DNA from 4 places in the Peribacillus sp. NPDC076916 genome. Region 3 is predicted to be linked to each of the others. Evidence: riboswitches for the same ligand, from Rfam matches in the RefSeq annotation. Region 3 holds a riboswitch; each other region holds the start of a gene.
What was found. Region 3 has a riboswitch for S-adenosylmethionine ahead of mtnW (2,3-diketo-5-methylthiopentyl-1-phosphate enolase). Riboswitches for the same ligand answer to the same signal wherever they lie in the genome.

Region 1: linked by a shared signal. The riboswitch ahead of metK (methionine adenosyltransferase) and the one ahead of mtnW (2,3-diketo-5-methylthiopentyl-1-phosphate enolase) in region 3 are both predicted to bind S-adenosylmethionine.
Region 2: linked by a shared signal. The riboswitch ahead of ACQKFG_RS25635 (IS3 family transposase) and the one ahead of mtnW (2,3-diketo-5-methylthiopentyl-1-phosphate enolase) in region 3 are both predicted to bind S-adenosylmethionine.
Region 4: linked by a shared signal. The riboswitch ahead of ACQKFG_RS14410 (methionine ABC transporter ATP-binding protein) and the one ahead of mtnW (2,3-diketo-5-methylthiopentyl-1-phosphate enolase) in region 3 are both predicted to bind S-adenosylmethionine.

The regions. Positions count from the first base shown of each region.
Region 1 is NZ_JBNNIU010000008.1:30,002-37,817, reverse strand. It holds gene ACQKFG_RS20265 (class I SAM-dependent methyltransferase) at 1-102, shown strand, start outside; gene ACQKFG_RS20260 (hypothetical protein) at 240-635, shown strand; gene ACQKFG_RS20255 (alpha/beta hydrolase) at 705-1,508, opposite strand; gene ACQKFG_RS20250 (gamma carbonic anhydrase family protein) at 1,719-2,237, shown strand; gene metK (methionine adenosyltransferase) at 2,674-3,864, opposite strand; SAM riboswitch class I at 4,032-4,194, opposite strand; gene pckA (phosphoenolpyruvate carboxykinase (ATP)) at 4,625-6,211, shown strand; gene ACQKFG_RS20235 (nucleotide sugar dehydrogenase) at 6,595-7,816, opposite strand, start outside.
Region 2 is NZ_JBNNIU010000017.1:29,271-37,086, forward strand. It holds gene gntK (gluconokinase) at 1-753, opposite strand, end outside; gene ACQKFG_RS25610 (GntR family transcriptional regulator) at 746-1,477, opposite strand; gene ACQKFG_RS25615 (hypothetical protein) at 1,731-1,961, opposite strand; gene ACQKFG_RS25620 (LURP-one-related/scramblase family protein) at 2,241-2,738, opposite strand; gene proC (pyrroline-5-carboxylate reductase) at 3,821-4,699, shown strand; gene ACQKFG_RS25630 (YkvI family membrane protein) at 4,834-5,892, shown strand; SAM riboswitch class I at 6,369-6,479, shown strand; gene ACQKFG_RS25635 (IS3 family transposase) at 6,674-6,784, shown strand; gene ACQKFG_RS25640 (M14 family metallopeptidase) at 7,727-7,816, shown strand, end outside.
Region 3 is NZ_JBNNIU010000002.1:582,359-590,174, forward strand. It holds gene ACQKFG_RS07815 (carbon-nitrogen family hydrolase) at 1-104, opposite strand, end outside; gene ACQKFG_RS07820 (pyridoxal phosphate-dependent aminotransferase) at 204-1,376, shown strand; SAM riboswitch class I at 1,510-1,660, shown strand; gene mtnW (2,3-diketo-5-methylthiopentyl-1-phosphate enolase) at 1,766-2,998, shown strand; gene ACQKFG_RS07830 (2-hydroxy-3-keto-5-methylthiopentenyl-1-phosphate phosphatase) at 3,004-3,663, shown strand; gene ACQKFG_RS07835 (methylthioribulose 1-phosphate dehydratase) at 3,660-4,289, shown strand; gene ACQKFG_RS07840 (cupin domain-containing protein) at 4,314-4,847, shown strand; gene ACQKFG_RS07845 (CobW family GTP-binding protein) at 5,609-6,535, shown strand; partial or broken gene ACQKFG_RS07850 (DUF2188 domain-containing protein) at 6,602-6,748, shown strand; gene ACQKFG_RS07855 (DNA alkylation repair protein) at 6,806-7,048, opposite strand; gene ACQKFG_RS07860 (hypothetical protein) at 7,158-7,427, shown strand; gene ACQKFG_RS07865 (WD40 repeat domain-containing protein) at 7,545-7,816, shown strand, end outside.
Region 4 is NZ_JBNNIU010000004.1:143,167-150,982, reverse strand. It holds gene ACQKFG_RS14415 (O-acetylhomoserine aminocarboxypropyltransferase/cysteine synthase family protein) at 79-1,389, shown strand; SAM riboswitch class I at 1,507-1,619, shown strand; gene ACQKFG_RS14410 (methionine ABC transporter ATP-binding protein) at 1,773-2,807, shown strand; gene ACQKFG_RS14405 (methionine ABC transporter permease) at 2,800-3,468, shown strand; gene ACQKFG_RS14400 (MetQ/NlpA family ABC transporter substrate-binding protein) at 3,484-4,320, shown strand; gene sufC (Fe-S cluster assembly ATPase SufC) at 5,070-5,855, shown strand; gene sufD (Fe-S cluster assembly protein SufD) at 5,871-7,172, shown strand; gene ACQKFG_RS14385 (cysteine desulfurase) at 7,172-7,816, shown strand, end outside.

The DNA.
Region 1 (7,816 bases), on a different contig from region 3:
TACGTAGAGAACTTCCCTCAACAGAAAGCCCATATCCTGAAATACGGGTTCATCAACCAAGCAAATAATCCGCCATTCATTGTCGCGATTGAAAAAAGATGATGACTTTTGACACCGTTCGCCACGAACGGTGTTTTTTCAATCCCAACTCGCAGGCAGCAGAATTACCAACCATAACTTTTTGAATTTTTCGTCTATAATGATTATAATGATAGAAAATAGATAAGAGGGTGCAGAGAATGGAACATTTGCCTACTTCATTACTGACGGATATATTGACTGAAAAAATCAAAAGGGATTCAAATGAGCAATACGGGGATTTTGTCAGCTCGCTTAACTCGTTGACAGAAAAACAAAAAACCATGGAGGACCTCAAACAATTCGATCATCATTTTGATAAGTTCCTGCCACAGCTCGATTTAATGATTTCCACCCAAAACCATGAAGCGATCATGAATATGAAAGCGACTCTTTTGGACCTATTCGCCAATGACTTGACCTTCAAATCCATTTATCTTCTATCGACCGCATTATCCAATAAAAAAGAATTTACACATTTAAAACAATTTATGTATCCGGTTACTTTCTGGGCACCGGTCATCAAATCGAATGAAATGCTTAAAAACGCAGGCTGAACCAAATAAAAAAAGCTGCCGAGATTTACATTCGGCAGTTTTTTCATTTATCGTGAAAGTATGTACTGATCAAACGACATACCCTAATATCTTTAAACGGTTTTCAACAAAACTCAGCGCATATTGAAATACATCATCCCGTTCTGGTTCATTGAAGATTTCATGATAAAGCTTCGGCCATTCCTTATATTGCTTTTCACTGGCCAAGTTATAATTAAACCACTCACGAACCGCCTTCTTATTCACGATTCGGTCATCTCCGCCCTGCATGACCAAAAGCGGCACATCCTGAAATTCAGGGATCTCTTCAAAAGCATCCTTCATGGCCTGTGCAAGCTCGCGATACCAGCGGATTGAAACCTTCGTGATATATAATGTATCGTTTCTATCGGATTCACGGATTTCCGCACTTCTCGTCGCCATTTCAGGTGTCAATCCGGAATCTACCCTGAACTGAGGCATCACGATGTTCAAACCATGCGAGATGGTTGTAAGGAACTTCCGCGGCTTCGTTACGAGGCCCAAGCATGGAGAAGAAAGAATCACCCCTGCAATGTCCCATTCCTCTTCCTGAAGAAGGCGTATCGAAATTAAACCACCCATGCTGTGTCCAAGCAAAAAGACCGGCAACGAATATTCGTAAGCCTCTTCTATCCAGCTTTTCACTTCGTCCAAATACTCATCAAAGGAATCGATATGTCCCCGGTAGGCGCGAGTTGTCATACCCTGCCCAGGAAGGTCGCCCATGACGACATGGTATCCAGCTGAAAGCCACATTTGTGTTACCCACTTATAACGTCCGTGATGTTCCATTGCCCCATGAATGATGACAATGACTCCTTTTGCGTCTCCTTCTGTCTCCCATTTCCACATTCGAAATCCCCCTTTCGCTTTTCACTTGTTGTGTACGATTCATGATAGTCAAAATAATATATATAAATTATAACCATATTCGTGATTTTCGACAAAAAAGAAATCTAACAAGTTGTACATTGCTATTATAAATAGCCAAGTGTATTTGCATACGGTATATTAAAATAATACATAAAAACATTCACTTCGGAAAGGAAATGATTGAAATTGATTATTTATCCGTATAAAGGCAAAGAACCTGAAATCGCTGAAAGCGCTTATATCGCTGAGAATGCTGTCGTGACAGGTGATGTCAAAATCGGCGACGAAACATCCATTTGGTTCAATTCCGTCATTCGCGGTGATGTATCCCCAACCATCATCGGGAAAAAAGTCAGTATACAGGATAACAGCGTCCTGCACCAAAGCCCAAATAATCCATTGGTCATCGAGGATGAAGTGACCATTGGCCATCAGGTCATTTTACATAGCTGTAAAATCCGCAAAGGAGCTTTGATCGGCATGGGATCGATCGTGCTAGATGAAGCCGAAATCGGCGAAGGGGCCTTCATCGGTGCCGGCAGTCTAGTTCCCCAAGGTAAAGTCATTCCACCGAACATGCTGGCATTCGGACGTCCAGCTAAAGTCATTCGCGAAATCAACGAAGAAGACCGCCAGGATATGGAACGCATCGTACGTGAATACGCCGAAAAAGGACAATACTATAAAACGGCGGAACGAATAAAGTAACTCACCACCAATTGACTGAAAGTTACGAGTATTATACTGAAACTCACCAGTAAACGTTACAGACTCACGAGTAAACTGCTCTTACTCACGAGTAAAACGCTCTAACTTACGAGTAAATGCTACTAACTCACGAGTAAACTGCTCTAATTCACGAGTAAACTGCTCTTACTCACGAGTAAATGCTACTAACTTACGAGTAAACCGCTCTTACTCACGAGTAAATGCTACTAACTCACGAGTAAATGCTACTAACTCACGAGTAAACTGCTCTAACTCACGAGTAGTTGACCCAAACAAACTTGTAAACGCCCCTGACTCACGCGTATTGCACATAAGTTGAATTTTTTTGGGATTTCTTGAATTATTCCCGCTGACGGCAAAATTAATCCATAAAAAAGGTGCCCCGCTAATTGCGGGACACCTTTTTTTATATGGATTACGCTTGTGCTTTTAATGTTTCTGCTTTGTCCGTGCGTTCCCATGGAAGATCGACATCTGTACGGCCAAAGTGTCCGTAGGCAGCTGTTTGTTTGTAGATCGGGCGACGAAGGTCAAGCATTTTGATGATACCTGCTGGACGAAGGTCGAAGTTAGCGCGAACTAGGTCAACAAGGACTTCTTCGCTAACTGTACCAGTTCCGAACGTATCAATTGAGATAGATACTGGCTCTGCAACACCAATTGCGTAGGCCAATTGAACTTCCGCTTTGTCGGCAAGTCCGGCTGCCACGATGTTTTTCGCAACATAACGAGCAGCGTATGCAGCAGAACGGTCAACTTTAGTAGCATCCTTACCAGAGAATGCACCGCCGCCGTGGCGAGCGTATCCGCCGTAAGTATCAACGATGATTTTACGTCCAGTAAGACCAGCATCCCCTTGAGGTCCGCCAATTACGAAACGGCCAGTCGGGTTGATGAAGTACTTAGTATCGGCATCGATCAATTCAGCTGGAACGACTGCCTCGATCACGTGTTCTTTTAGATCGGCTTGAATTTGTTCAAGCGTAATTTCTGCATCATGCTGTGTAGAGATAACGATCGTATCTACACGAACAGGAACGTTATTTTCATCATATTCCACAGTTACCTGTGTTTTACCATCAGGGCGCAGGTAAGCAAGAGTTTCATCTTTACGGACTTGAGCCAAGCGGAATGAAAGTTTATGCGCCAATGAAATCGGAAGCGGCATAAGCTCTTCTGTTTCATTACAAGCAAATCCGAACATAAGACCTTGGTCCCCTGCACCGATTGCATCGATTTCTTCCTCTGACATGTTTCCTTCACGAGCTTCCAATGCTTTATCGACACCAGCTGCGATATCGGCAGACTGCTCATCAATGGAACTCAACACTGCACAAGTTTCAGCATCGAAACCGTATTTCGCACGTGTGTAGCCAATTCCTTTAATCGTATCACGAACGATACGCGGAATATCTACGTAAGCGGAGGTTGTAATTTCACCGGCAACAAGTACAAGACCTGTAGTTACGCTAGTTTCACACGCAACACGTGCATTTGCATCCTTAGCTAGGATAGCATCTAAAATGGAATCTGAAATCTGATCACAAATTTTGTCCGGATGGCCCTCTGTAACAGATTCAGAAGTAAATAGACGTTTCTTTGACATCGTATTTCCTCCTTGGAAGTTAGTATGTTGCAGGCAAAAGCCTGAATTTTACGGAACTCGTTTCCCTCATTAGTTTCAACTATAGACACAGAATTACTTATTAAAAAACACAAAAACCTTCCCTGGCAAATGAGGAAAGGTTTAACATTCTGTCTTCTATCCTTTCACTCTTATCGTTCAAGGGTTTTTTACCTTGCTCAGGTTAGCACCATCACCACTATTCCTTGAAGACCTTCGCTTTATTTTCGGCGATCGATCTTGGAGTCAAGTTCAATATGGCAGGTTGCTGGGTTTCAAAGGGCCTGTCCCTCCACCAACTCGGGATAAGAGAATCCGTACAATTTAAGATATTATCGTATCTGGCTGGAACTTGTCAATGCTTTTCTAAAAAGATGATATCCATCCAGAATGGCGTTCATTTGAAAAAACATGTTGATGCAGCGTCCTAGAAGGGCTTACAATGCAAAATACGAATAGAAATGTTGTAAATTGCCATTAATAATAAAGTAATGAGCATCCGAAAAGGAACGAAATCCTGACTTTCCCTTTAGTCATATATTGCTTACTTACTTCCTATTAAAATAAAATTATCTTCATGAAAGTTTATGCGGTCATCCTGAATCGGTTCCTGCCGGATTAAAATGATTAATGCAACTAACTGAAAATAATCACAAATTAAAAGAAATAGTATAGACTAATTAAATGAATGTGTTATACTAATTGTAATCTAAAAACTTAAACAAAGGAAGGTACCTCATATATGAATTCTGTAGACGTTTCTAATGAGTTACACCAATTATTAACAGGAAACAATGTGCAAACTCAACTTTCAGTTCCTCAATTGGTCGAAAAAGTATTAAGCAGAAATGAAGGCGTTCTAACATCCACCGGTGCGGTAAAAGCTGAAACTGGCAAATATACAGGTCGTTCACCTAAAGATAAATATATCGTTGAAGAAGCATCAGTTAAAGATAAAATCGATTGGGGTCCAGTGAACCAGCCAATTTCCGAAGATGTATTCAATAAACTATATAATAAAGTAGTTGACTACCTAAAAGCAAAAGAAGAGATTTTTGTTTTTAAAGGTTTCGCTGGTGCAGATGAAACATCACGTCTTCCGATCCGTGTTGTTAATGAATATGCTTGGCATAACCTTTTCGCCCATACTTTGTTCATCCGTCCAAACGAAGAGGAATTGAGAGGTCACGAAGCTGAATTCACAATCCTTTCTGCACCTAACTTCAAAGCAGACCCGGAAGTTGACGGAACTACATCCGAAACTTTCATCATCGTTTCATTTGAACGCCGTACCATCCTGATCGGCGGAACGGAATATGCAGGAGAAATGAAAAAATCGATCTTCTCGATCATGAACTACTTACTTCCAGAGGCTGGAATACTTCCAATGCATTGCTCTGCTAACGTAGGACGTGAAGGGGACGTCGCTTTATTCTTCGGTCTGTCCGGTACAGGCAAAACGACTTTGTCTGCAGACACGAGCCGTAAACTGATTGGCGATGACGAGCACGGCTGGTCTTCTAACGGCGTATTCAACATCGAAGGCGGCTGCTATGCGAAAACGATCAACCTTTCACGTGAAAAAGAACCACAAATTTTCGATGCGATCCGTTTCGGTGCCGTACTGGAAAATGTTGTTGTTGATCCGGATACACGCGAAGCGAACTATGATGACAGTTCATTGACTGAAAACACTCGTGCTGCTTACCAAATGCAAGCGATCGATAACATCGTGAACCCAAGTATTGCAGGACATCCAAATACAATCATTTTCTTGACAGCTGATGCTTCAGGCGTTTTGCCTCCAATCAGCAAGCTTTCCAAAGAACAGGCAATGTTCCACTTCCTAAGCGGATACACTAGTAAATTGGCTGGTACTGAAAGAGGCGTAACTTCACCGGAAGCTACATTCTCCACTTGCTTCGGTTCACCATTCTTACCGCTTCCAGCTACACGCTATGCCGAGATGCTTGGTGATAAAATCGACGAGCACAATGCAAAGGTATACCTTGTCAACACTGGATGGACTGGCGGTGCATATGGAACTGGAAGCCGTATGAAACTGGCTTACACCCGTGCAATGGTACAAGCTGCACTTGAAGGTGAATTAGCGAACATCGAAACGATCAAAGATGATATCTTCGGTTTGGATATCCCGCTTCATGTTCCTGGTGTTCCTGATGAAGTGCTTCAACCAATCAAGACTTGGGCAGATCCTGCAGCTTATAAAGAAGCAGCAACAGACCTTGCCGCTCAATTCCGTGCAAACTTCAAGAAATTCAAAAGCGTTCCAAGTGAAATCGAAGAACTTGGCGGACCGACAGCTTAATAAATTTCACACAAAAGGATCAAGCCCTTGGCTTGGTCCTTTCAGTTTGTCGAAAAGAAAGTATCTCTTCCCGAACCAAGAATATGTTTTCCTTCATGGTTTCTTTATTAAGCAAAATAGGGCGAAAAATGGCGTCTACGGTCGTATATAATGCTGGGCAGGGCGAAAAACGGCGCTTGCAGTCGAATAACTGGCTTCCCTCCCCAGGTGCCCAGTACGAGAGGCTTGGTCAGACACAGACAGTCTCGGCGGAAAGGAATGTTTCTACAATTTGTCTGAAAGGATCAAGCTCTTGCTTGGTCCTTTTCTTCATTGGAAAAAGGGCACTGTCATAGACAGCGCCTCCTTTATCCTTATTCCATTAACGATGTTTGTCCAAGTTTTTAGATGATCGCTTTATTCCTGGCTTTTTTCATGGACATCGTTTTGTATTCATATATATTGCCCAGGTTGGCCACCGGGACTTCTGTTTTAGTTGCATCAATGCAATTGCGTGTATCCAAAATCAATTTATTGCTCATGAGATTCGATAGCTTATCATAGTCCATCTGTTTAAATTCATCATGGTCAGTCAGGACAAGTATCAAGTCGGCATCATTTACTGCGTCTTCGACAGATACGACTGGCATCTTTCCGGATTGGACATGCGGGTCATGCAAGGCTACATCCATGTTGTCCATCCCCATCAAGATATTGACGACATCAATGGCGGGACTTTCTCGAATATCATCTACATTTCCTTTGTATGCAAGACCGAAAACAGCTACTTTTGGATTCCGGATCCCCTCTAGCATCATCCTTACGGAATTAACGATATAATAAGGCATCGATACGTTGGTATCACGGGCCAATTTAATGATTCTCGCATACTCTGGTGCCTTTGCAACGATGAAATATGGATCGACCGCCAAACAATGGCCGCCAACGCCTGGCCCAGGTTGGTGTATATTCACACGAGGGTGTTTGTTTGCCATCGATATGACATCCAAAACATTGATGTCAAGCTCGAAACAGATTTTCGTCAGCTCATTCGCAAGGGCGATATTGACATCCCTGAAGGTGTTTTCCATCAGTTTGGACATTTCAGCCGTTTTCGCATCCGTCTGAATGATTTCCCCTTGAACGAAGGTTTTATAAACAAGACTTCCTTTATATGAGCATGTTTCCGTGATGCCTCCGACGATACGGTTATTATGGACCAACTCTTCAAGAATCCTTCCAGGTAAAACACGTTCCGGACAATGAACGAGGAAAATGTCTTTTCCGATGGTAAGGCCCGTCCTCTCGATCAGCGGTTTAATATGATCATCCATGCTTCTCGGCGCTATCGTCGATTCGATAATGATGACATTCCCTTTTTTGATAAAAGGAAGAATGTTGGAGGTTGCATCCATGACATGAGTTAAATCACAAGATTGATGTATGTCCTTTTTATTTGGTGTAGGCACCGCGATAATGAAAACATCCGCATGTTCCGGGCTTAACGCAGCTCTGAACTTATTGGAAATAAGCACTTCTTGCAATACCTCTCCTAAACCTGGTTCTTCGATATGGAGCCTGCCGCTATTCAAATTGGAAATAATCTCAGGATGGATATCCACGCCG
Region 2 (7,816 bases), on a different contig from region 3:
CCGGATAGCGTTCACACCTAGATTTGAAAGGACACCATCACTTGCCCCAATGACAAAGGGGGTTTGTGGATCAATCCCGATCTGTTTGGCTAAATCCGGGTCACAGTTGTTAAAGACCTTTGTTGTTGGTACGAGTTCAGATAATTGCCCACGCGTTATTCCGGCAATTCTTAAGGCTTCCTCATCCCAATCCAAGTTTTTGAGATTCATCATGCCCATCGATGAAGCAAGAGAATAATCGACAACATATTGATCAAAGAACTTTTTAAAGATATATTCTTTAATCCCGATATACTTTTTAACCTGGGTTGCGATATCTGGGCGGTCATTCACGATCCAGGCGATTTTGGATAATGGAGACATCGGGTGTATCGGCGTTCCGGTCCGTTTGTAAACTTCATGCCCATCTAATTCATCTTTTATTTTATGGGCCCAAGCTTCACTGCGATTATCTGCCCAAGTGATACAACGTGTCAGCGGCTGGTCATTTTCATCCATGGCTATAACACTATGCATCGCACTGCTAAATGAAATAAATGATATCTGTTTATCTGGATGCTGCTTCGTTATATTTGTAAAGGCTTTCAAAACGGCCTGGAAAATCTCTTCAGGGTCCTGTTCCGCTGTTGTCATATCCGGTGTGTAAAGAGGATAACCAATATTCTCCTGCTCGATGACATCGCCTTTTTTCGTGAATAATACCGCTTTTGTACTTGTTGTACCGATGTCTACACCTAACATATAGCTAGTCATTTTCTTGTTCGACTCCTTTTGAAAGCATCTGTTGGGCCGTCCATAAGTCTTCAACTTTCTCTTGAACATCATCAAAGTTTTCATGTAGCGACTTAATCATGAGGTCCCGATCTTTTGTCCTGATTGCATCAATATAAAGTTGATGGTTATTTATGATCCGTGTAAAGTCTTCATACTTTTCTTTAAAACGACTGCGCATGGATAGAAGAATCAAACTTTCCATCACAGGTTTTAAATTATCCCAAATCATCAGGATGTAGGAATGATCGATGGACCGAATGATCGTTTCGTGGAATAGGACATCCTGATAGGAAAACTCATCAGCATCTCGGTATTTTATGGAAATTTTCATAATTTCCAGTATTTTACTAAGTTCCATCACTAATTCATTCGTTTCCATCCTTACTAGCCGTTCGAATACAAACGTTTCGATGAGTATACGCACATCATAAATTTCTGCATATTTTTTTTCTGTTAAACCAATGACAACCGCACCCATTCTTTCCAATCGGATGATATTTTCAGAGGCCAATATTTTTAACGCTTCACGAACTGGTGAGCGGCTTACACCGAAATCGGCAGCTATTTTATTTTCAGATAGGATGGCACCGCTTTCAATCATCCCCGAAATAATGCGCATTCTAAGCTCGGATGTTACACGATCACCTGCTGAAGCTTTTGAAAGCCATTTTACAGGATATAGAAACTCCTTTGATTCAGCCATAAATTCACCTTCCAACAGAGTTCAAGTACACTTGTATACAAGTATTTTATAATAATAATAATGAATAATGCAAGCATTTTGAATGTAACCGGATTCTCATTACTATAAGTCAAAATGTTATAAGGTTCTGGTGAAAATAATGAAACGGACTAACCTGCTCCGTTAGTTCCACAAGAAAAAGCTGTCTTAAAGACAGCTCCAATCTTCAGCTAATGCACCTGTTAGTTCAACAAGAATCTATCAACGATTTATTTTACCACTCAAAATCCATATAAATTTCTGAAAGAAGTCTTTCTTCGATTGTTCCATATTTAAAAAGAGCCTCAGAAGTTTCAAACTCTTGAGTATAGGCACCTCTGACTCGTGTAAGATAATATGCACCTGGATTTTGGCTTATCCAATATTCTTCATTTTGATATATAAATGAGTATTCTTCCCCGATTGCTATACCTTCTTGGAACTCAATAAACTCTTTTAAAGTCATCTTCCCACCACCTGTGAGCTTTTATAAGATTTATAATTAAACTAACCCGCCCCTATAGTTGCATAAAGAAAAAGCTGCCTTAAAGACAGCTCCGATCTTCAGCCTGTCAGTTCTATAAGGAAAGCAAGCCTTATTCAAGAATCGCGCTCGATTACTGAAGAACGAATATAAAAACTTGGTACCAAATGGCCTTATCATTTATTAATGATACGGTTCACCGCACCTATTCAAGCAGTGACTTTTTTAAAACTGTCAGCCTTTTAATTTTACACTTTTACTTTAAATCGACGCTGCGGAGGAAGCAGCTGCTTGATCAGCCTTCACACAATCAATTGCAACAACGAGTGCAATAATAATGGTTTCCATCTCTTCATCTATTATTTCAACCTTGTAGCTATCACCCCAAGTGAACCACTCCTTGCCCACTTCACCTACGATTTTACCATGCTGTAAAACTCGAAAATCCATATCCCACCAATTACCATGTACTTCAATGCCTGCCGCATCAATTGTATATCGTGCTTTAAAGAAGGAAAATTCCTTCTTTATTGTTAATACCTCTCGACCATTCACCTCAACCAAAAACTTTGGTAAAAAGCTGAACACCTTTTTCGTAATGAGTGCTACTTCATCCCTTGCTGCATTCATAATGGAGAAAGTCTTTGGAACTTGCATAAAACTTCCCTCCACGTAATATATATCCTTCTCCTGCTGATCCTTTACTGTAAATTTCCCGCTAAGACTGAACACCTTCTGCTTTATATAAAGCTGCCTCATACTTATGCCTCCCAACCTTAAGTCCTTTTACATTACTTACGTTTGAAATGGACCTTGGTTCCAATCTTATGCATTAAATTCCAAATAATAGTTCCACTCAAAAGCGCCTTCTTTTCGGTCCACCACTATTTATCCTTAACTAATTTACCTTTTGTAAAGTCAGCAATTCTTCCCTCGCAATCTGGTCCAATTGTTGAACAACTCTTTATGTGCTCTTGAACTATCCTGACCCTTTAATTCCATAAGAAAAAGCTGCCTTAACGACAGCTCCTTCAGCTACCCCGGATCCGTTCTTGAAACATAACCCTTCCATCACTAAAAAGATTGTTGTTTTTAAAATGAAACGATTTAAGGTTGATTGGAGCGCAAGTGCGAGACTCCTGCGGGAGCAGCGGGACAAGTGAGACCCCACAGGCGTTTACGCCGAGGAGGCTCACCGCCCGCCCCGCGGAAAGCGAGCATCCGGAGGGGGAAATTCATCACACCGCTTTACTTGGTAAATAGCAACAAAGTATGCGAAATCAGCCTATAAAAAAGTAATTCCCTTTTTTATTTAATTCTTTACTCTTCTCCAATAACTCCTTATTAGGAAGTTGCAAAACTTCCAATTTGTTCACTTTTTCTATAAAAGCTTGTATTTCATTAATATCTGTAATGACCTTTGAAGTTGACTCTGAAGATACCCCGTCCTCATCAACACCTTGCACTAATAAAGTTGTATATTCATCTTCATGTGCTTCTCCCCTCAATAAATTAAGGTCAAGTCTTAGATACAATGGGAGAGCGATTATTAAGAGGGTATTTTACAGACAAAAAATACGGACAAAACCTGTAACGACATGAATTGCTTTATTTCGTTTTTCTTCCTAAAATATCCGCAAATACTCCGATTACAGCCGATTATCCATGATTAAATGGCTTGATTATAATGTAAGCACCAAATGATAACGCTTCCCTTCACTATCTCGGCCTTTTCCTTGTGAATGTCCTCTCTTCCCTTGAATCTGAATCTCAGCATGTTACGATAAAATGGCTGAAAAATACGAACGGAAATACGAACGATGAACTTTTAGGAGGGCATAATGTTGAAAGATAAAACTGTGGCATTTTTAGGAGCCGGTTCGATGGCAGAGTCGATGATTTCAGGAATTGTGCAGATGGGGAGCATACCAGCAGAGAGAATTTATGTGACAAATCGCCGGAATCAATTACGGCTCAAGGAAATGAATCACGTGTATGGAGTTCAGGCGGTCCATCAGGATGCATTGCCATATGAAGAAATCGATTTCTTTATTTTGGCAATGAAGCCCCAGGGAGCAGCAGATGCTCTCGATGCATTGAAAGATAAAATAAAAGTGGATCAAGTTGTGATTTCTGTTTTAGCGGGCATTTCAACTGAATTCATGGAAAGTCATCTACAGCTTGGACAGCAGGTTGTGCGGTTGATGCCAAATACGTCAAGCATGATCCGGGAGTCGGCAACTGCGTTATGTCCGGGAAGACATACAGCGATGGACAATGTGATAGCAGTGAAGGAATTGTTTGGCTGTTTGGGAAAAGTGTTCTTAATTGAAGAAGAGCAAATGGATATTTTTACAGGAATTGCAGGAAGCGGACCTGCTTACTTCTATTATTTAATGGAACATATGGAATATGCCGGCGTTAAAAAGGGTATGGATGAAGCGATGGTCCGTGAGATTGTCGCCCAAACGATTTTAGGGGCAGCCAAGATGATTATGGTGAACGACGAGGCACCGGCAAGTCTAAGAGAGAAAGTCACTTCACCAAATGGAACGACAGCATCCGGACTTGAGGCTTTACGGAAAAATAATGGCGGCAAAGCCATTTCACAGGCGATTCATCATGCAGCGAAACGTTCGAAAGAGCTGAATGAAGAGATGTCAGTAGCGTACAGGAAATCGGCTATTCCCCGAGAGTATTGTGGCACTTCAGTACCATAAGAGGAAGGTGTCCAAGTTAACTATTACCATGGATCCTCCTTAGTAAAATATATGTATCAAAAGATATGGTTATAAAATGATAATCCTATCAAATAGTTAGAATAAATTAAAACGTAAGAAAAACGGAGGACAACATGAAGAGAATCCTTAAGATCGCTAGTGCTTTTATCGGAATCCTTATCGGAGCAGGGTTCGCCTCAGGACAAGAGACCATGCTTTATTTTGTAAGCTTCGGGAAATTGGGCACAATTGGAGCTATCATTTCAGTCGTTATTTTTGCATACCTTGGAATGATTCTGATGAAGCTTGGCAGTCGTACACAAACAGATTCGCATCAGGAAGCAATTTATAAGATTTGTGGTCGCTTTCTCGGCGGTATCATTGATTATGTTCTGAACGCCATCCTACTAGGTATCGGAATTGTCATGATTGCGGGGTCAGGCTCAATCTTTAATCAGCAATTCGGATTACCTTCTTTTATAGGCACCATTCTTATGACTGTTCTTGTTATGACAACAGTTATGCTGAAAGTTGACCGTGTGATTAAGGTAATTGCATCCGTCACACCATTTCTGATTATTGTCGTACTTTTCTTATTTATTTATAGTATGTTAACAATGAATTCATCGTTTACGTCACTTGAACCACATGCACTGGAACAAAATTCAGCTGCGGGACATTGGCTAATATCTGCAATAAACTATATTTCAATAACCATAGCAATGGGGGCTTCCATGACACTTGTTATGGGTGGAAATGAACCTGATGAAAGGATATCATCCATTGGAGGACTTATCGGAGGGGCTGCTTTAGGTCTACTTGTTATGATTAGTCACCTTACTATTTTCTCACATATTCATACTGTATCGCACTTAGATATGCCAATGCTGGGAATCGCCAACAGTGTTTCACCTCTCTTAGGTATTCTGTACTCTCTCGTTCTGTTCGCTATGATTTTCAACTCGGCAGTCAGCATGTTCTACTCATTTGGAACACGCTTTTCAAATCCGCATACCACAAAATTTAAAGTAATCATCATTTCATCACTGTTGATAGGATTTATAGCAAGCTTCTTTGGCTTCACTAAACTTGTTTCCTCTCTCTATCCAATCTTTGGCTATATGGGAATTGTTCTTATTATCGTTCTCATCATTACTCCATTCCGAATGAGTCGATTAACGAAAGAAAATTAAATGGAATAACTATAAGCTCTCTAGTAAATGATATTCTAATTTATCTGTATGTTCTTCTTACACAGCTATTATTTTTGGATGTGGCCTCCTATAAATAATAGGATAATCCTTTTCGTCATATTTCTCTTGAGTTGTATAAACTAGCTTGCTTCATTAATTGAAAACTGGGCATCTATCCCCTTTTATTTCCACGAGCATCAAGCCTTTGCCATTTATTAAGTGAATAACGATTATTGCTAATGAAGCATCCAAGAAAAAGGATTGCAGTAAGATGCGGGGATACTTCCTCATTGATAGCTTTTATTAATGTCAATATAAAACTATCCAATATATACATTCCTTTCGAAAAATAAACTACTGAACTTTGCCTCACCACCTGGAATATTTCACCATAGGGTTTGGTCATGATAAGATCACTCTCGTACTATATTCACGCTGAATTTAAAATAATGTGTTTACTTGAATATAATGTTTGACTCTTATCAAGAGAGGTGGAGGGACTGTGCCCAGTGAAGCCCGGCAACCGTCAGTTAATTAACTGAAATGGTGCCAATTCCTGCAAAGCAATGTGCTTTGGAAGATGAGAGAAAGGATTGAGGATTGTTTAACCAACCTTTCTACTAATGAGTAGAAAGGTTTTTTTTGAGAAAAAGACGATCTCCCTTGGTGGAATGATATTAAGATTCCTGTTGAACTATGTAAACATCGAAATGACGCAGGAGTGATTGGGGCAATGTATCATTTTATTCAACAACAAAGATTATAAAAACTTATTATTTAAGTGTTCACCTTAGTTTATAGAGTTATAGAAGAATACAATATGAGTCGTTACCAATGGGGACTAAAGAAAATGGCCCCGGTACAATACCGGGACCACCTATTAGCCGTTTAGGAACTTTTTACTGTCCGAAAAATGGGGCATAGTTCAGATTACCATCGCTTTTTTTATTTCGACATTGCTAGCATGCCTTGTAAAATAACCTCAATACCCCATTCAAAACGTTCGATGCATCCGCCTGCGAACATATCTGATTTTAGCATCATAATCAATGGATATTTCGCTGGATCTGCTTGATTATAAAGTGCAATCATATCGTCTAAGTCCGTGCTTTCCTCTTCTACTCGACTTCCCCGTTCAAATGAATATCAATTCCCCAAGCCATACTACGTTTTCACTCATACCACCGTTTTTCAAATATTTCAGTAAGCATTCATTGATTTTTAAAGAGTTTTGACCATATGGAGAAATAGTCATTGCAAGCATTCTAGGCATACTTTAAAAAAGAGCCTCTCCAAATGTATCTTCTCTTCCACATTTGTTACTATTTCATTTATTTGCTCTTGCACTTTCTTAATACCCTGTTTTGTTTCAGTTGAGTATTTGTTTTTGCCATTCCCCATCATTCCTATTCATAATAATTCTTGTTTCTTTATTAAAGGTTGGACTGGCACAAAGGTTGATAGGCATTTAATGGTTTTTAACAATAGAGTCGTAATTCACATGAAGTATATTACAACTTTCCTTCTACAAAATTAAACAAAAGGCAACAATATTAAACAATGAAAACAGTTGATTATCAATATACAGTTTATAGGAATTATAGTGGAATAAAATCCAGTAATTTTGCACTCCTTAATTACTAAATCTTTTGAGGAGCACAGTACTTTTTAAACAGGAAAAACTACCTAAAATTTGTTCTTCTAAAATAAAGTATTAATAAAATTTTTGTAGAGTGGATTTTTAACTGCCCCTGATTTTACGACAAGATATTAAGTACATTCAATTTACAATAAGCTTGTATTAAAAATTTCTAGCATTTTGGGGGTGCAGTTTTTGACAAAACAGAAAAAGCAGAAATGGAAAAGGAATTTAGTGGTGATGACTGCCATAACCGGACTAGTGTTCTCTATATTTTATCCAGGC
Region 3 (7,816 bases):
TCTGACCGTGCTGCTTTTTCCAACCATTGTTCTGCAACCTGAAAATTGATATCCGGTTGACCAAAAGCTATATCCATTTGAATACAAGCTATTTTCCATTTCATCGATTAAAACCTCCACATGTAAAAAATGCTTTACAAGACTATGATAAACATATATCATTTGTGACTAGAATTTCAAGAAATTTCAGAGAAGGTGTATAAATGGTGCAATTCGAAAAATCCGGCCAGCTTCAGGACCTGCCCAAGCAGTTTTTTGCTTCACTAGTCGCAAAAGTCAATGCAATCACGGAGCAAGGATATGATGTCATTAATTTAGGCCAGGGAAACCCTGATCAGCCGACGCCAGAACATATCGTGAAAAGTTTGCAGTCGGCCGCTGAAAAAACGATTAATCATAAATATTCGCCATTCCGGGGACATCAATATTTAAAAGATGCTGCCGCCGTCTTTTATGAACGAGAATACGGTGTCAAGCTGGATCCGAATAGTGAAGTGGCGATTCTCTTCGGGGGGAAGGCAGGTCTTGTCGAACTGCCGCAGTGTTTATTGAATCCAGGTGATACGATCCTTGTTCCAGATCCCGGCTATCCCGATTATCTTTCCGGAGTTGTTTTAGCCCGGGCAAAGACCGAACTCATGCCTCTGACAGAAGAAAATGATTTTCTTCCGAAATATGATGACATACATAAAGAAGTACTTGATAAAGCCAAAATGATGTTCTTGAACTATCCGAATAATCCCACAGGTGCTTCTGCAACTGATAGTTTCTTTGATGAAACCGTCACCCTCGCAAAAGAGCATTCCATTTGTGTGGTCCACGATTTCGCTTATGGCGCGATCGGATTCGAAGGAAAAAAACCGATAAGCTTTCTCCAATCGGAGGGAGCGAAGGATGTTGGAATAGAAATATACACACTATCGAAAACATACAATATGGCAGGATGGAGAGTCGGCTTCGCAGTGGGGAATAAGAGTGTAATAGAAGCTCTTGAACTATTACAAGACCATCTTTATGTGAGTCTTTTCCCGGCGATACAAGAAGCTGCGGCAAGTGCTTTGCTTGATTCGCAGAGCTGTGTAGAGAAGTTAGTGCAGATGTACGAAAGACGAAGGGATGTTTTCATTGAGGGATTGAGGGCAATCGGCTGGGATGTCAAAGCGCCTGCGGCATCGTTTTTTGCCTGGCTCAAGGTACCTAATGGTTTTACGTCAGAGAGTTTTGCAGACTATTTATTAACGCATGCCCACGTAGCTGTTGCCGCAGGGAATGGATTCGGTGAAATTGGCGAAGGTTACGTCAGGGTAGGGCTGCTGACCTCGGAAGAACGACTTGAAGAGGCTGTGGAACGAATACGTAAATTAAACTTATTTTAACGATCGATTGAGATATCCGATTTATTCACCGTTAAAATAGTTAAAACTTATTGACAAAGTAGGGATTACCTGTCAGAATACAAAATAAATTCTTAATCTTTCGATACTTGAATGCAATTTATATATCAGCGTTTTCTTATTTTGAGCAGGTGGAGGGACTAGCCCTATGAAGCCCAGCAACCGACCGTAATTCCATTGTAAAATGGGGCGGAATTCTTCGCCGGATTTCTGAAATCCACAAGGCACGGTGCTAATTCTTGCAGCCAATGGCTGGGAGATAAGAAGATGGCTTTTTAAAGCCTCTTCTTTATGAAGGGGCTTTTGCCATTTTGAGACCATTTCAGGTTAATGACATCGAGAGTTTACTAACGTGTTATAGGAGTGATCAGATGAGCGAGATAGTCGCTACTTATTTAATTCATGACTTCACTGGAAATCATGAGAAAAAAGCAGAGAGCATTGCCCTAGGTTTGACTGTCGGGACATGGACGGACCTGCCACATTTAGTCCAGAAACAACTGGAAAAACATAAGGGGCGCGTTGTATCGGTGACACCACTTTCTGAAGAAGAGAGGGCAAACAGCTACTTTAATCGTAAAGTATACCGTTCGCTTATTAAAATTGCCTATCCGGCAGGGAATTTTTCCATTGATTTACCTGCAATCCTCACGACTGTCTTCGGCAAACTTTCATTGGACGGAGAAATAAAACTCATCGATCTGGATTTTGTCGGTGATATTCAAAAAGCTTTTCCCGGACCGCAATTTGGCATTGGAGGCATAAGGGAGAAGATTGGCGTATTTAACCGGCCCCTGGTAATGAGCATCTTTAAAGGTGTATTAGGAAGAGACCTGACATTCCATAACGAGCAACTGAGACAACAAGCATTAGGGGGCGTCGACCTAGTTAAAGATGATGAGATCCTCTTCGACCAGGAACTGACTCCATTTTTCGATAGAATAAAAACGGGAAAAAGAATATTGAATGAAGTCCATGAAACCACTGGCCACCGTACTTTATATGCTGTCAATCTATCAGGGAAAACATTTGAATTACTGGATAAGGCAGAGCAGGCGGCTGAAGCAGGGGCAGATGCCTTATTGTTCAACGTTCATACATATGGTTTGGATGTATTGCAGGCCTTGAGTGAACATGATCGTATCAAGTTGCCGATCATGGCGCACCCCGCCTTTAGCGGGGCATTGGCAGCTTCATCATTTTATGGGATCGGCTATCCATTATTACTTGGTAAATTAGTAAGGTTATCAGGTGCGGATTTATCCTTGTTCCCATCCCCTTATGGAAATGTCGCACTTGAAAAAAAGGAGACCTTGGCGATTGCTGAAGCTCTGACAAAAGATGAACTTTCATGGAAAAAAGCCTTCCCTGTTCCTTCTGCAGGCATTCATCCGGGCATGGTTCCGGACCTGATCAAGGATTTTGGCCTCGATAGCGTGATTAATGCAGGAGGGGGAGTTCACGGGCACCCTGACGGAGCAGAAGGCGGGGCCAAGGCTTTCCGTTCTGCTGTGGAAGCCGTACTAGCAGGAAAGGACCTATCTGAAGCGGCTGCTGAGGAAGAAACACTAAAAAAAGCTCTTGTGTTATGGGGAGGCCTATAAGAATAATGAAACCGATCATCTTTTGTGACTTTGACGGAACGATCACCAACACGGATAATATCATTTCCATCATGAAAAAATTTGCTCCTCCGGAATGGGAAACGTTGAAAGACGGTATCCTCCAGCAAAAAATCAGTATATCTTCAGGAGTTGGGGAGATGTTTTCACTGCTTGATAGTGGCATGAAGGATGACATCATCCAATATGTAAGAAAGACGGCCGGCATTCGTCCAGGGTTTTATGAATTCGTTGAGTATACGAAACAAGCCAACATCCCTTTATATATAGTAAGCGGGGGCATGGATTTTTTCATTGCACCGCTTTTAAATGATATCTTGCCAACAGAGTCCGTTTATTGCAACCAAGCATTTTTTGATAAGGAAAAGATTTATATTGAGTGGCCGCATGATTGTGATGATCAATGTAATAATGATTGCGGTTGCTGCAAGCCATCCATTATGCGGGAAATAGCGGGGGCGGAAGATTTTAAATTCGTTATTGGAGACTCAGTAACGGATTTTGAAGCGGCCAAACAGGCCGATTTTGTCATAGCCCGTGACATACTGCTTGAAAAATGCGAAAGGGAAGGAATTCCACATCAAGGGTTTGAAACATTTTTTGATGTAATTGACATTTTAAAGCGGCAGGAGGCGGTTAAAGCGTGAACAATCATTCTAAAGAATGGCGGGAGTTGGCAGATATTAAAGCTGAACTGGCCAAAAGGGATTGGTTTATGGGAACGAGCGGGAACCTGTCCATCCGCGAGCCCAAAAGCGCTTTCTTTTATATTACGGCAAGCGGTAAGGATAAAAGGAAGCAAACGGATTCGGACTTTTTACTGGTGGATTTAAAAGGAAAACCAGTTGAAGAAACGAACCTAAGACCATCGGCCGAGACTTTACTTCATACAGTCATTTACCGGAAAACCAATGCGAACTGTGTACTCCATGTCCATACTGTTGAAAATAATGTGATATCAGAATTGTACGGAGATGAAGGCCAGGTTTCCTTTCGTAACCACGAAATCATTAAAGCGACCGATCGGTGGGAGGAAGATTCGGAGCTTCGGATTCCAATCATATATAATCATGCTGACATTCCGCTGTTATCCGATAAGTTCAAGCCACATGTCGAAGCAGACTCTGGCGCGGTGCTGATCCGTAATCATGGCATTACGGTTTGGGGTAAAAGCGGACTCGAAGCAAAAAGAATACTTGAAGCTTGCGAATTTTTATTTCAATACCAACTATTGCTTAATCAACAAAAGGCGTTTGCAGATTCTTTAAGATAAACACTCATAGAGGAGGAATGAATGATGGCGACGATCAGATTCCATGAAACAAACGAGGTTATTGAAAACGGTGAACAGGTAAAGGGATTTTTAGAAACACAAGGGGTTATTTATGAACAATGGGACATTTCTAAATTACCGGCCCATCTTGTGGAAAAATACGATTTAACAGATGCTGACAAGGAGGAAATCCTTGTAACATTCCAATCAGAGATAGCGGAAATCTCTGAAAGAAGAGGTTATAAAGCGCATGATATCATCACATTATCAGATGCAAATCCGAACTTGGATCAAATGCTTGAAAACTTTAAGCAGGAACATCACCATGAAGATGATGAAGTGCGTTTCATAGCAGGCGGTACTAGTATCTTTGCCATAGAAGGCAATGATAAACAGTGGTTTGATGTACGTCTTAATCCAGGCGATCTTATTAGTGTACCAGAATCAACAAGACATTATTTCACGCTCGCAGAAGATCGGAAAACTGTTGCTGTCCGTATTTTCGTTACAGCGGCAGGATGGGTGCCGATTTACGAAAAAGACGAAGTTCAAGCATAATCATTGTTGAAAAACCAGCTTACGGGCTGGTTTCTGTTTGTAAACAAAAGGGAAGTCGGAATGGTCTCACCTAACCTTGATTTTTTAAAAAAACATGATTAATCCTTTGTGTTTTTTCTATTTTATAGGAAAGAAATCTCGCAAGATTAAAGAAAATTGCGACACTCCTACCGAATAACTGGCTTGCCGAGATCTCACAGAAGCTTGCGCCGAAGAGGCCTGTCAGACAGTCAGCGGAAAGGGAGCGGATTTCTGAAATCAACTGACCTTTTTAAATAAAACACTTTAGGCAAATTGAGTTTTCATAGAGTTTGCCTAAAGTCTGTAACCACGAAGATGGACTCCGTGATTTCAGTTTGGCAACAAAATGGTGTTCGGAGTCCGAATAGTGAGATGAAGGTCATAAAATCTCATGACCGCTCGAATATAGTACTCCGGTCTTAATAGTTTTATAGTCTAATCCTTATTCGATTGAAGAAAATTGCGACACCCCTGCCGAATAACTGGCTAGCCGAGACCCCACAGACGCTTGCGTCGAGGAGGCTCGGAAGACAGTCGGCGGAAAGGGAGCGGATTTCTGAAATCGACTTGACGTTTTTATATAAAAAACTGCAGTCGAATTCGCTTTTCTTCGAATTTGTCTATGTTTGAAACCAGCTTACAGGCTGGTTTTTTATGTCGATCCGGCAAGTGCTTTAGTAAGATAAGTATGATAAAATTTAACGGAATCGAATTTAACCGGATCATAGGAGCAGATAAGAATGAAAACAACCGAAGTGTACATATTGGGCGGCTTTCTCGGCAGTGGGAAAACGACGCTTCTTCGAAATATTTTAAAACAGGAAAGTGAAGCGGGTAGAAAAGTGGCCGTGCTGTTAAATGAGCTCGGCAGTGTATCGGTTGACAGCGGACTCATTGGTGATGGAGTGCCTCTTAAGGAGCTGTTTGACGGGTGCATTTGCTGCACAATTCAAGATAAACTAGAGGTTCAGCTCCATGAATTGTTAACGGAAAATGAACTGGATGCGGTTTATATTGAAACGACGGGCGCAGCTCATCCAGTTGAAGTATTGGATGGCATCATGTCGCCGATCTTCGCCAAAAGGCTGGAGTATAAAGGAATTATCACGGTCGTCGATTTATTAAGGTGGCGTGATCGGGAGGAACTGTCTCCGCAGCTTCGGCAGTTGCTTGCCGAGCAAATCCACCATGCCGATTTCATATTATTGAATAAAGTGGATTTGGTAAGTGAGATGGATGCCGCACAGCTGATATATACGATACAGGCACTGAATCCGGATGCTGTATGTTTATTGACGGAGTATGCAGCCGTATCCTTGGCAACATTGCAGCAAATGCAAAGAAAACGGCATAATGGCCATCAAAAGCTTGATGTACATGACCATTTGCATTTAACTGCAGTCGTTCATACATTCGAAGGTGCCGTGGCACAAACCGACTTTGAAGAGTGGCTTAGGGCTTTGCCGGAAACGGTCTATCGGATGAAAGGATACATTTCCTTTACACATTCACAATACCCCCATTTATTCCAATATTCATACGGAATGCCGATGTATATGAATGAAATGATGAAAATGCCATTGAATATCGTCATAATCGGGGAAAAGTTGGATAAGGAAATGTTGATCGGTCAGTTGAAAGCTTTGGAATTGAAAGCTGCCCGATAAAAGTTTACCGCCCATTAAAGAAGGGAAACATAAAAAGGAGACATTCTTATCAAGGAGGCGGTTTTAGTGCCATGGAATAAGAACGATTACCCAAACTCGATGAAGAATCTAGATAAAGATGTAAGGGAAAAGGCTATAGAAATCGCCAATGCATTATTGGATGAAGGATATGAGGATGGAAAAGCCATTCCAATCGCCATAGACCGCGCTAAGATGTCGGTAGGAAAAGATTGAAAAAATGGTCAGACCCATTTAGGGGTCTGACCATTTTTATTGTTGCATTCCAAAGGCGGCAAATGTCTTTTCGTCTTCTATCAATCCGCAAGCAGCACATTGAACCCGAACTTCAGGACCATTATAGGCTAGATGGAATGGCTGAAGGGAATCGTTCGAATATTGTTCAATGATCTCACCTGACTGCGGATCCTTTTTAATGGGGGTCGCTACTTGCTGAATGAGATTGAAGCGAGATTTATTTGTCCGGCAATTCGGGCAGCGGTATACTTGAGACATTGTACTCACTCCTTTTTTGAATTTTAAAAAGCGTGATCGTATTATTAAGATAGTCTTTACAAACTTGAACATTAATATGTATAAATTAGTAATGGATGGAAGGGATAATATGAAAGAAAATATCAGGCAAGAAGAATTACTGATGGCTTATTTAAGCATATGGAATAATCGTAAGATGACCAATGATGGAGATGGAAGGGAAGTGTTGTCGGAACTCATCCGCCGTGAGCTTTTGGATGAAAATGCCCATCCCCGTGCCCGAAAACCAGTATTGGAGAAATTTTACCTCTGTATTAAACGAGTGATGGAATCATCGCTTTCAGAAGAAATGAAAAATGCGATCGTCATGGCCTATATCACTGAATTGGAAAGCTTATGATTTCCGAGGTGTTACGGATGCTTGTTAGCAAATATTCTTTTCAGCTTCATACTTTTTTCACAAATCATTGTTAAAATCTTTAAAAAATAGATATTTAATGAATAAGGAGCTTAGAATATGAAGTGGGGCATTGGGCTTTTTCTTGCCATCGTACTGCTTACTGGGTGTAATAGCGGTAATGCATTTACTAAAATCAATAAAAATGAATCTTTCCTGGCGACTGTCAATATCAAGGATACCTCACTTACTTTCATAGATGAAAACTATCATCCATTTGCAAAATGGGATATTTCAGAACCATTCACCGGAGCCCTGCTCCTGGCAGACAAAGATACTCTCCTGCTTTATGGAAAAGAAATGGAGAAAGTCCAAGTGTACTCTTTATCAGC
Region 4 (7,816 bases), on a different contig from region 3:
GTTGAAGTGGTTTTTTTGTTTATAAAAGGCCAGATATCATAAAATTCCAACTAAATCCATAGAAAAAGGTGAAACCATATGTCAGGGAAAAAGTTGCGTTTTGAAACATTGAGTGTTCATGGCGGTCTGCAAACTGATGAAACAGGTGCCCGTGCCGTTCCTATCTACCAAAGCAATGCATACTTGTTCAAAGACACCGACCATGCAGCGAATTTATTTGGCCTAAAGGAGAATGGCTATATATATACACGGCTTCATAATCCCACGGTCAGCGTTTTTGAAGAAAGAATGGCCTTATTGGAAGGTGGCATCGGCGGATTGGCAACAGCAAGCGGAATGGCTGCCATCTCACTTTCAATCCTGAACATTGCCGGTGCAGGTGATGAGATTGTTTCAGCCTCTACATTATATGGCGGTACGTATAACCTTTTTGAAAATACTCTTCCTAAATATGGGATCAAAGTGAGGTTCGTTTCTCCCGATGACCCTGAAAATTTCAAAAGGGCGATTACGCCAAGAACTAAAGCCATTTTTGCCGAAACGATCGGTAATCCAAGTTTGAGGGTGCTTGATATTGAAGCGGTAGCGAAAATCGCCCATGAAGCCGGCATACCTTTAATCATTGATAATACCTTTGCAACACCATATCTTTGCAGACCAATTGATTTTGGCGCGGACATCGTCATCCATTCCGCTACAAAATGGCTTCTGGGAAATGGAACGACACTAGGCGGTGTCATCGTGGATGGAGGGAAGTTCGATTGGAACTCGCCAAACTACCCTGGCTTCACGGAGCCTGACCCAAGTTATGACGGTCTGGTATATGCCGAGGCAGTTGGACCTGCCGCATTCATAACGAAAGCCCGAGTCCAGTTACTTCGTGATTTAGGCCCTGCGCTAAGTGCCCAAAGTGCATTCCAGTTTACGCTTGGACTTGAAACGCTGCATGTAAGGATGAAAGAGCATCTATCAAACACCAAGTCTGTCATTGAATATTTAAAAAACCATCCTGCCGTGACTTGGGTTTCGCATCCTGGTGATGAGGATCATCCCGATAAGGCCCTTGCGGATAAATATTTGCCTAAGGGAGCTGGATCTGTCGTGACTTTTGGAATACAAGGTAATCGCGAAGCTGGGGCAAAACTTATCAATTCGGTGGAATTATGGTCCCATGTGGCGAATGTAGGGGATGCGAAGAGCTTGATCATCCACCCAGCCAGTACGACCCATCAACAATTGAATGAGGCGGGTCTTGCGAAAGCGGGTGTAAGTGCCGATCAAGTCCGTTTATCAATTGGGATTGAAAATGTAGACGACTTAATAGAAGATTTAGAGCAGGCAATTGAAAAAGCGACGAATATCGTCTCCTTGACTTCCAAAACGCTTTAAGCAAAGTTTCTGTTCATTCTTGAACTAGAAATAATATACATTGCGCTCCTTTTTTATCTATGATAAAATTTCTCCATACTAAAGAACTTAATGATGTACAAATATTCTATATATTAGCTCTTATCAAGAGAGGTGGAGGGATGTGCCCGATGAAACCCGGCAACCGACAAGGAGATTTCCTTGGAAAGGTGCCAATTCACACAAAGTTTAATTACTTTGGAAGATGAGAGAAAGGCCTGTTTCTTCACCTGCCTTTCTGCTCATGCAGAAAGGTTTTTTCAGTTTTAATGGGGAAAACATGTGCATGTTATGAGAAACAGACTAATAATGTAAAGAAATCAACTAAGTTCATAGGTTTTATTGGATAAAAGAGGTGAGGATTAATGATTACATTGACGAAAGTCAGTAAGCTGTTCCGAACAGGAAAAGGAAACAGTGAGACGATCAAGGCTGTAAATAATGTGAATGTTGAAATAAATAAAGGCGAGATTTTCGGTATCATCGGTTACAGTGGAGCCGGGAAAAGTACTTTAATCAGAATGCTCAATGGATTGGAAACTCCTACAGAGGGATCCGTTGTGGTGGCTGAGAAGGAAATTTCAAAAATTAAAGGGGCTCAGCTCCGTAAGGCACGTCAAGAAATCAGCATGATTTTCCAACATTTCAATCTATTATGGTCAAGGACCGTTCAGGATAATATTTCTTTCCCATTGGAAATTGCTGGTGTTTCTAAAGCGGAACGGATCAAGCGTGTGAACGAATTGATCAAGTTAGTCGGACTGGAAGGCAGGGAAAAGGCCTATCCTTCACAATTAAGCGGAGGGCAAAAGCAAAGGGTGGGCATAGCGAGGGCTTTGGCAAATGACCCTAAAGTGCTGCTGTGTGATGAAGCGACATCTGCCTTGGATCCGCAGACTACCGACTCCATACTCGAATTGCTTGTTGACATCAATCAGCGCCTAGGATTGACGATCGTCTTGATAACACATGAAATGCATGTAATACGTAAAATCTGTCATCGCGTCGCCGTGATGGAAAACGGGCAAGTTGTTGAACAGGGTCCTGTCCTGGATGTTTTCAAGAATCCTAAAGAACAAATGACAAAGCGTTTCGTGCAGCAGGTAACGGAACCAGAAGAAACGAAAGAAACGATGGACCATTTGCTCGAACGTTATCCTGCAGGTAAAGTGATTCAATTGACCTTTGTAGGTGATCATGCAGAAAGCCCGTTGATCACCAAGCTTGTGCGTAACTTCGAGTTGGATGTCAATATCGTTCAAGGTAAGATATCCCAAACAAGAAGCGGTTCATATGGAACATTGTTTATCCATCTTGATGGCACTGAGGATGAAATGCTCCGCGCAATCGAATTCATTAAAGCACAGCAGGTAGGCGTGGAGGTGATTACTCATGCTTGAAGAATTATTGCCGAATGTTGATTGGGAAGACATTATTGAAGCAACGAAAGAAACGCTTTACATGACAAGCGTCTCTGTAGTGGCAACCTTTTTTATAGGCATAATATTAGGATTGATCCTGTTCCTGACAGGGAAGGGTAATATGTGGGAAAACCGGGTAGTCAACGGGGTCATGAGTGCAGTCGTTAATATATTCCGTTCCATTCCATTTCTTATTTTGATCGTGCTGCTCATTCCTTTCACTAAAGCACTCGTCGGATCCATGATCGGAGAGAACGCTGCACTGCCGGCACTTATTATCGGTTCCGCCCCATTTTATGCGCGTATGGTTGAAATCGGCCTTCGTGAAATCGATAAAGGTGTAATTGAAGCCGCTAAATCCATGGGGGCAAAAACGAGCACGATCATTTGGAAGGTCCTTCTTCCAGAGTCGATGCCTGCCCTTATTTCCGGGATTACGGTAACATCGATTGCATTGGTTGGATATACCGCAATGGCCGGGGTCATCGGCGCAGGCGGACTTGGTAATCTAGCCTTTTTGGACGGCTATCAAAGAAATCATAATGACGTTACACTTGTGGCGACTATCGTTATTCTAATTATCGTCTTCATAATTCAAATTATTGGAGATGTAATTACATCTAAATTGGATAAAAGATAAAGGGAGATGAATAGGATGAAAAAGTTTTTAGGATTTGCATTAATTTTAGTGTTATCTATCGCTTTGGCTGCTTGTGGAAGTGAAAAGGATAAAAGCGGCAGCGATACGGAAAAAGAATCGAAGAAATTGGTTGTAGGGGCATCCAATGTTCCGCATGCTGAAATCCTTGAAGAAGCTAAGCCGCTTCTTAAAGAAAAAGGAATCGATTTGGAAATCGAAACATTCCAGGACTATGTTTTACCGAATAAGGCGTTGAATGATAAGGAATTGGATGCCAACTATTTTCAACACATACCTTTCTTAGAGTCGGCAATTAAAGAGAATGGATATGATTTCGTCAATGCGGGCGGGATCCACATCGAGCCTATCGGTTTATATTCACAAAAATATAAAAGCATCGATAAACTTCCTGAGGGAGCAACGATCATTTTAAGCAGCTCTGTCGCTGACCATGGGCGTGCTTTATCACTGTTGGAAAAGAATGGCCTCATCAAGTTGAAAGAGGGCGTCGATAAAACGACAGCTACAACGAAAGACATCATTGAAAATAAGAAAAACCTTAAATTCGACGCTGAATATGAAGCGGCATTACTTCCAAAAATTTATGAAAGCGGCGAAGGCGATGCTGTTTTGATCAACTCTAACTATGCAATCGACGCTGGCTTGGACCCATTGAAAGATTCAATTGCGATTGAAGATTCCGAATCACCTTATGTGAATGTCATCGCTGTAAACAAAGGCGATGAAAATAAAGAAGAAATCAAAGCGCTTGTAGAAGTGTTGCATTCTAAAAAAATTCAAGATTTCATCCTTAAGGAATACAAAGGTGCGGTTGTACCGGCGGATAAATAATTCAAGAATGGCGGCCTGATTTAATTCAGGCCGTTTTTTTATGTTTAATCATGAAAGTGAAGGGTATAGAGGTAATGAAGGAATTAAAATGATACACAAATTCGAAAGGATGGTTCACTATCAATACTCTAGATTTAAATGTAACAAGCGAAATGGAAAAGGCGATGCAGTCTTCACATGGGATTGGCTACAGTGAGTACAGTAGAAACTTAGACCTCCGTATCGAGGTTGAGAAAGAACGGGATAGGGAACATGTAAAGTGCAATAAAATGGTCCGAGACCTACAAAGCAAAATTCACGGATAAGCATATAAAAGAGTTCTTTAAAAGATCGGTCTGTAGAGGTAAAATGGAAAGTGGTCCATAAATAAGGGTTTCCTTATTGGATAAACTTACATAGTGCCTGTCAGTCCGATTTTTTCTTTTAAAGAGAACGTTCATACCTTGCAATCGAATTCCTTGAGCATATATTAATAAGGATGATTGCTGAATAATAAGATAATTTTAACAAAAACTAAAATAAGTATAGATATGCAGTAAACAGGCCATATCTGTTAGTATTGTAAGAATAGGAAGGGTTTTAAACATGGCGGAAGTGAAAACCCCTATCTATTTAGTTGATTCCAAATTGGATTTGTTATAAAATTGGAATGAGAATAAAGTGAGAATGCTTTTACGCAAAATTATAGTAAAGAAAGTAATCCTTACTTTCTGGTAATAAAATTGGAATTAGTTCACGGAGGTATTATTATGTCAGCTTCTACATTAACGGTTAAAGATCTTCACGTATCAATTGAAGGTAAAGAGATTTTAAAAGGGGTAAACCTTGAAGTCAAAGGTGGAGAAATCCATGCGATCATGGGACCAAATGGAACTGGTAAATCCACTTTATCATCAGCAATCATGGGTCACCCTAAATATGAAGTGACTAGCGGAAGCATCACATTCGATGGCGAAGATGTATTGGAAATGGAAGTAGACGAGCGCGCTCGTGTAGGCCTATTCCTAGCTATGCAATATCCAAGTGAAATCAGCGGTGTTACAAATGCTGACTTCTTGCGTTCTTCCATTAATGCACGCCGTGAAGAAGGCGATGAGATTTCATTGATGAAATTCATCCGTCAAATGGACCAAAAAATGGAGTTCCTTGAGATGGATGAAGATATGGCGCAACGCTATTTGAATGAAGGATTCTCAGGCGGAGAGAAAAAACGTAACGAGATTCTTCAATTAATGATGATCCAACCTAAAATTGCAATCTTGGATGAAATTGATTCAGGTCTAGATATCGATGCACTTAAAGTCGTTTCAAAAGGAATCAACGAAATGCGCGGAGAAGACTTTGGATGCTTGATCATCACTCACTACCAACGTCTATTAAATTACATCACTCCTGATTTTGTACATGTTATGATGCAAGGACGTGTCGTTAAATCAGGCGGTCCTGAACTTGCTGCCCGTTTGGAAGCGGAAGGTTATGACTGGATTAAACAAGAATTGGGCATTGAAGACGAAACTGTTGGCGAAGAAGCGTAAGTAGGAGGATTTGCAATGACTACAGAAACGAAATTACCGTTTGAACAAGAGGATATAAGCTCCTATTCAACTAAAAATAATGAGCCAGCTTGGTTATCCGAGCTTCGGATTCAAGCGTTTTCTGAATTAGAAAAGCTCCCGATGCCAAAGCCGGATAAAACGAAAATCGATAAATGGAATTTTACTTCATTCCAGACTCATACGGTTGAAAGTGAAGCTTTTGCTTCTTTAGAGGAGCTTCCGGAAGAAATTAAATCCATCATTGAAGAAAATGAAAACTTATACATTCAACGCAATAATACGCCGGCACATATCAATCTGTCAGCAAATGTGAAAGAACAAGGCGTCATTTTCACGGATATTTTAACAGCGGCTCGCGACCATGCTGAGCTCGTGCAAAAATATTTCATGAAAGACGGCGTTAAGATAGATGAACATCGTTTAACGGCGCTTCATGCTGCATTAGTTAATGGGGGAGCATTCCTTTATGTTCCGAAAAATGTAGAAATCAAAGAGCCGATCCAGTCTGTATTCCTATTGGATAATCCAGATGCTACACTTTTCAACCATGTCTTGATCGTAGCGGAAGATAATAGCTCTGTCACATATGTAGAGAACTACTTCTCAAGCGTTGAGTCTAACGAAGGGGTTGCCAACATCGTAACGGAAGTATTTGCAAATGCGAATGCCAAAGTGGAGTACGGAGCGGTCGATACCCTTTCTAAAGGCTTCACGACGTACGTTAACCGCCGTGGGGTGGCAGGGCGTGACGCTCGTATTGAGTGGGCACTTGGCATGATGAACGATGGAAATACGATATCAGATAATACAACATATCTAATGGGCGATGGCTCTCACGGTGATACTAAATCCGTTGTAGTCGGACGCGGGGAACAAAAGCAGAACTTTACGACAGCGATCATTCATTATGGCAAACGCTCTGAGGGCTATATCCTTAAGCACGGTGTCATGAAAGACGCTGCATCCTCCATTTTTAATGGAATTGGGAAAATAGAGCATGGCGCTACAAAGTCAAATGCCGAACAGGAATCACGCGTATTGATGTTAAGTGAAAAAGCACGCGGAGACGCCAATCCAATCCTCTTGATTGATGAAGATGATGTAACGGCTGGCCATGCTGCTTCCGTCGGTCGTGTCGACCCGCTTCAACTGTATTATTTAATGAGCCGTGGTATTACTAAGAAAGAAGCAGAAAGACTTGTCATTCACGGATTCTTGGCCCCTGTTGTTAACCAGCTTCCAATTGAGGGAGTTAAAAAACAATTAGTAGCGGTCATTGAAAGGAAAGTACAGTAATGAACCCATACGAAATTCGTAAGCTTTTTCCGATATTAGATCAAGAAGTCAATGGTCAGCCATTAGTTTATTTAGATAGTGCTGCAACCTCTCAAAAACCGGCTGCAGTGATTGAAGCGATTGAGCAATATTACCGCGGATACAACTCGAATGTTCACCGCGGGGTGCATACACTTGGAACAAAAGCTACGGATGCGTATGAAGGTGCACGTGAAAAGGTACGTAAATTCATTAATGCTTCTTCTACAGAAGAAATCATCTTTACAAGAGGCACAACGACTTCTTTAAATACTGTAGCAAGAAGTTACGGTGGTGCAAATATTAAAGAGGGTGACGAAATCGTCATCTCCTACATGGAGCATCACAGTAATATCATTCCGTGGCAGCAGCTTGCCAAAGAAAAAGGCGCTGTACTGAAGTATATTCCGCTTCAAGAGGATTGCACGATTTCCCTTGATGATGTCAGGGCAACGATTACGGACGCAACGAAAATCGTTTCCATCATGCAGGTTTCGAATGTACTTGGTGTCATCAATCCTGTGAAGGAAATCGCGAAAATTGCCCATGAACACGGTGCTGTAATGGTAGTCGACGGGGCGCAAAGCACGCCGCACCTAAAAGTGGATGTCCGTGATCTGGATTGT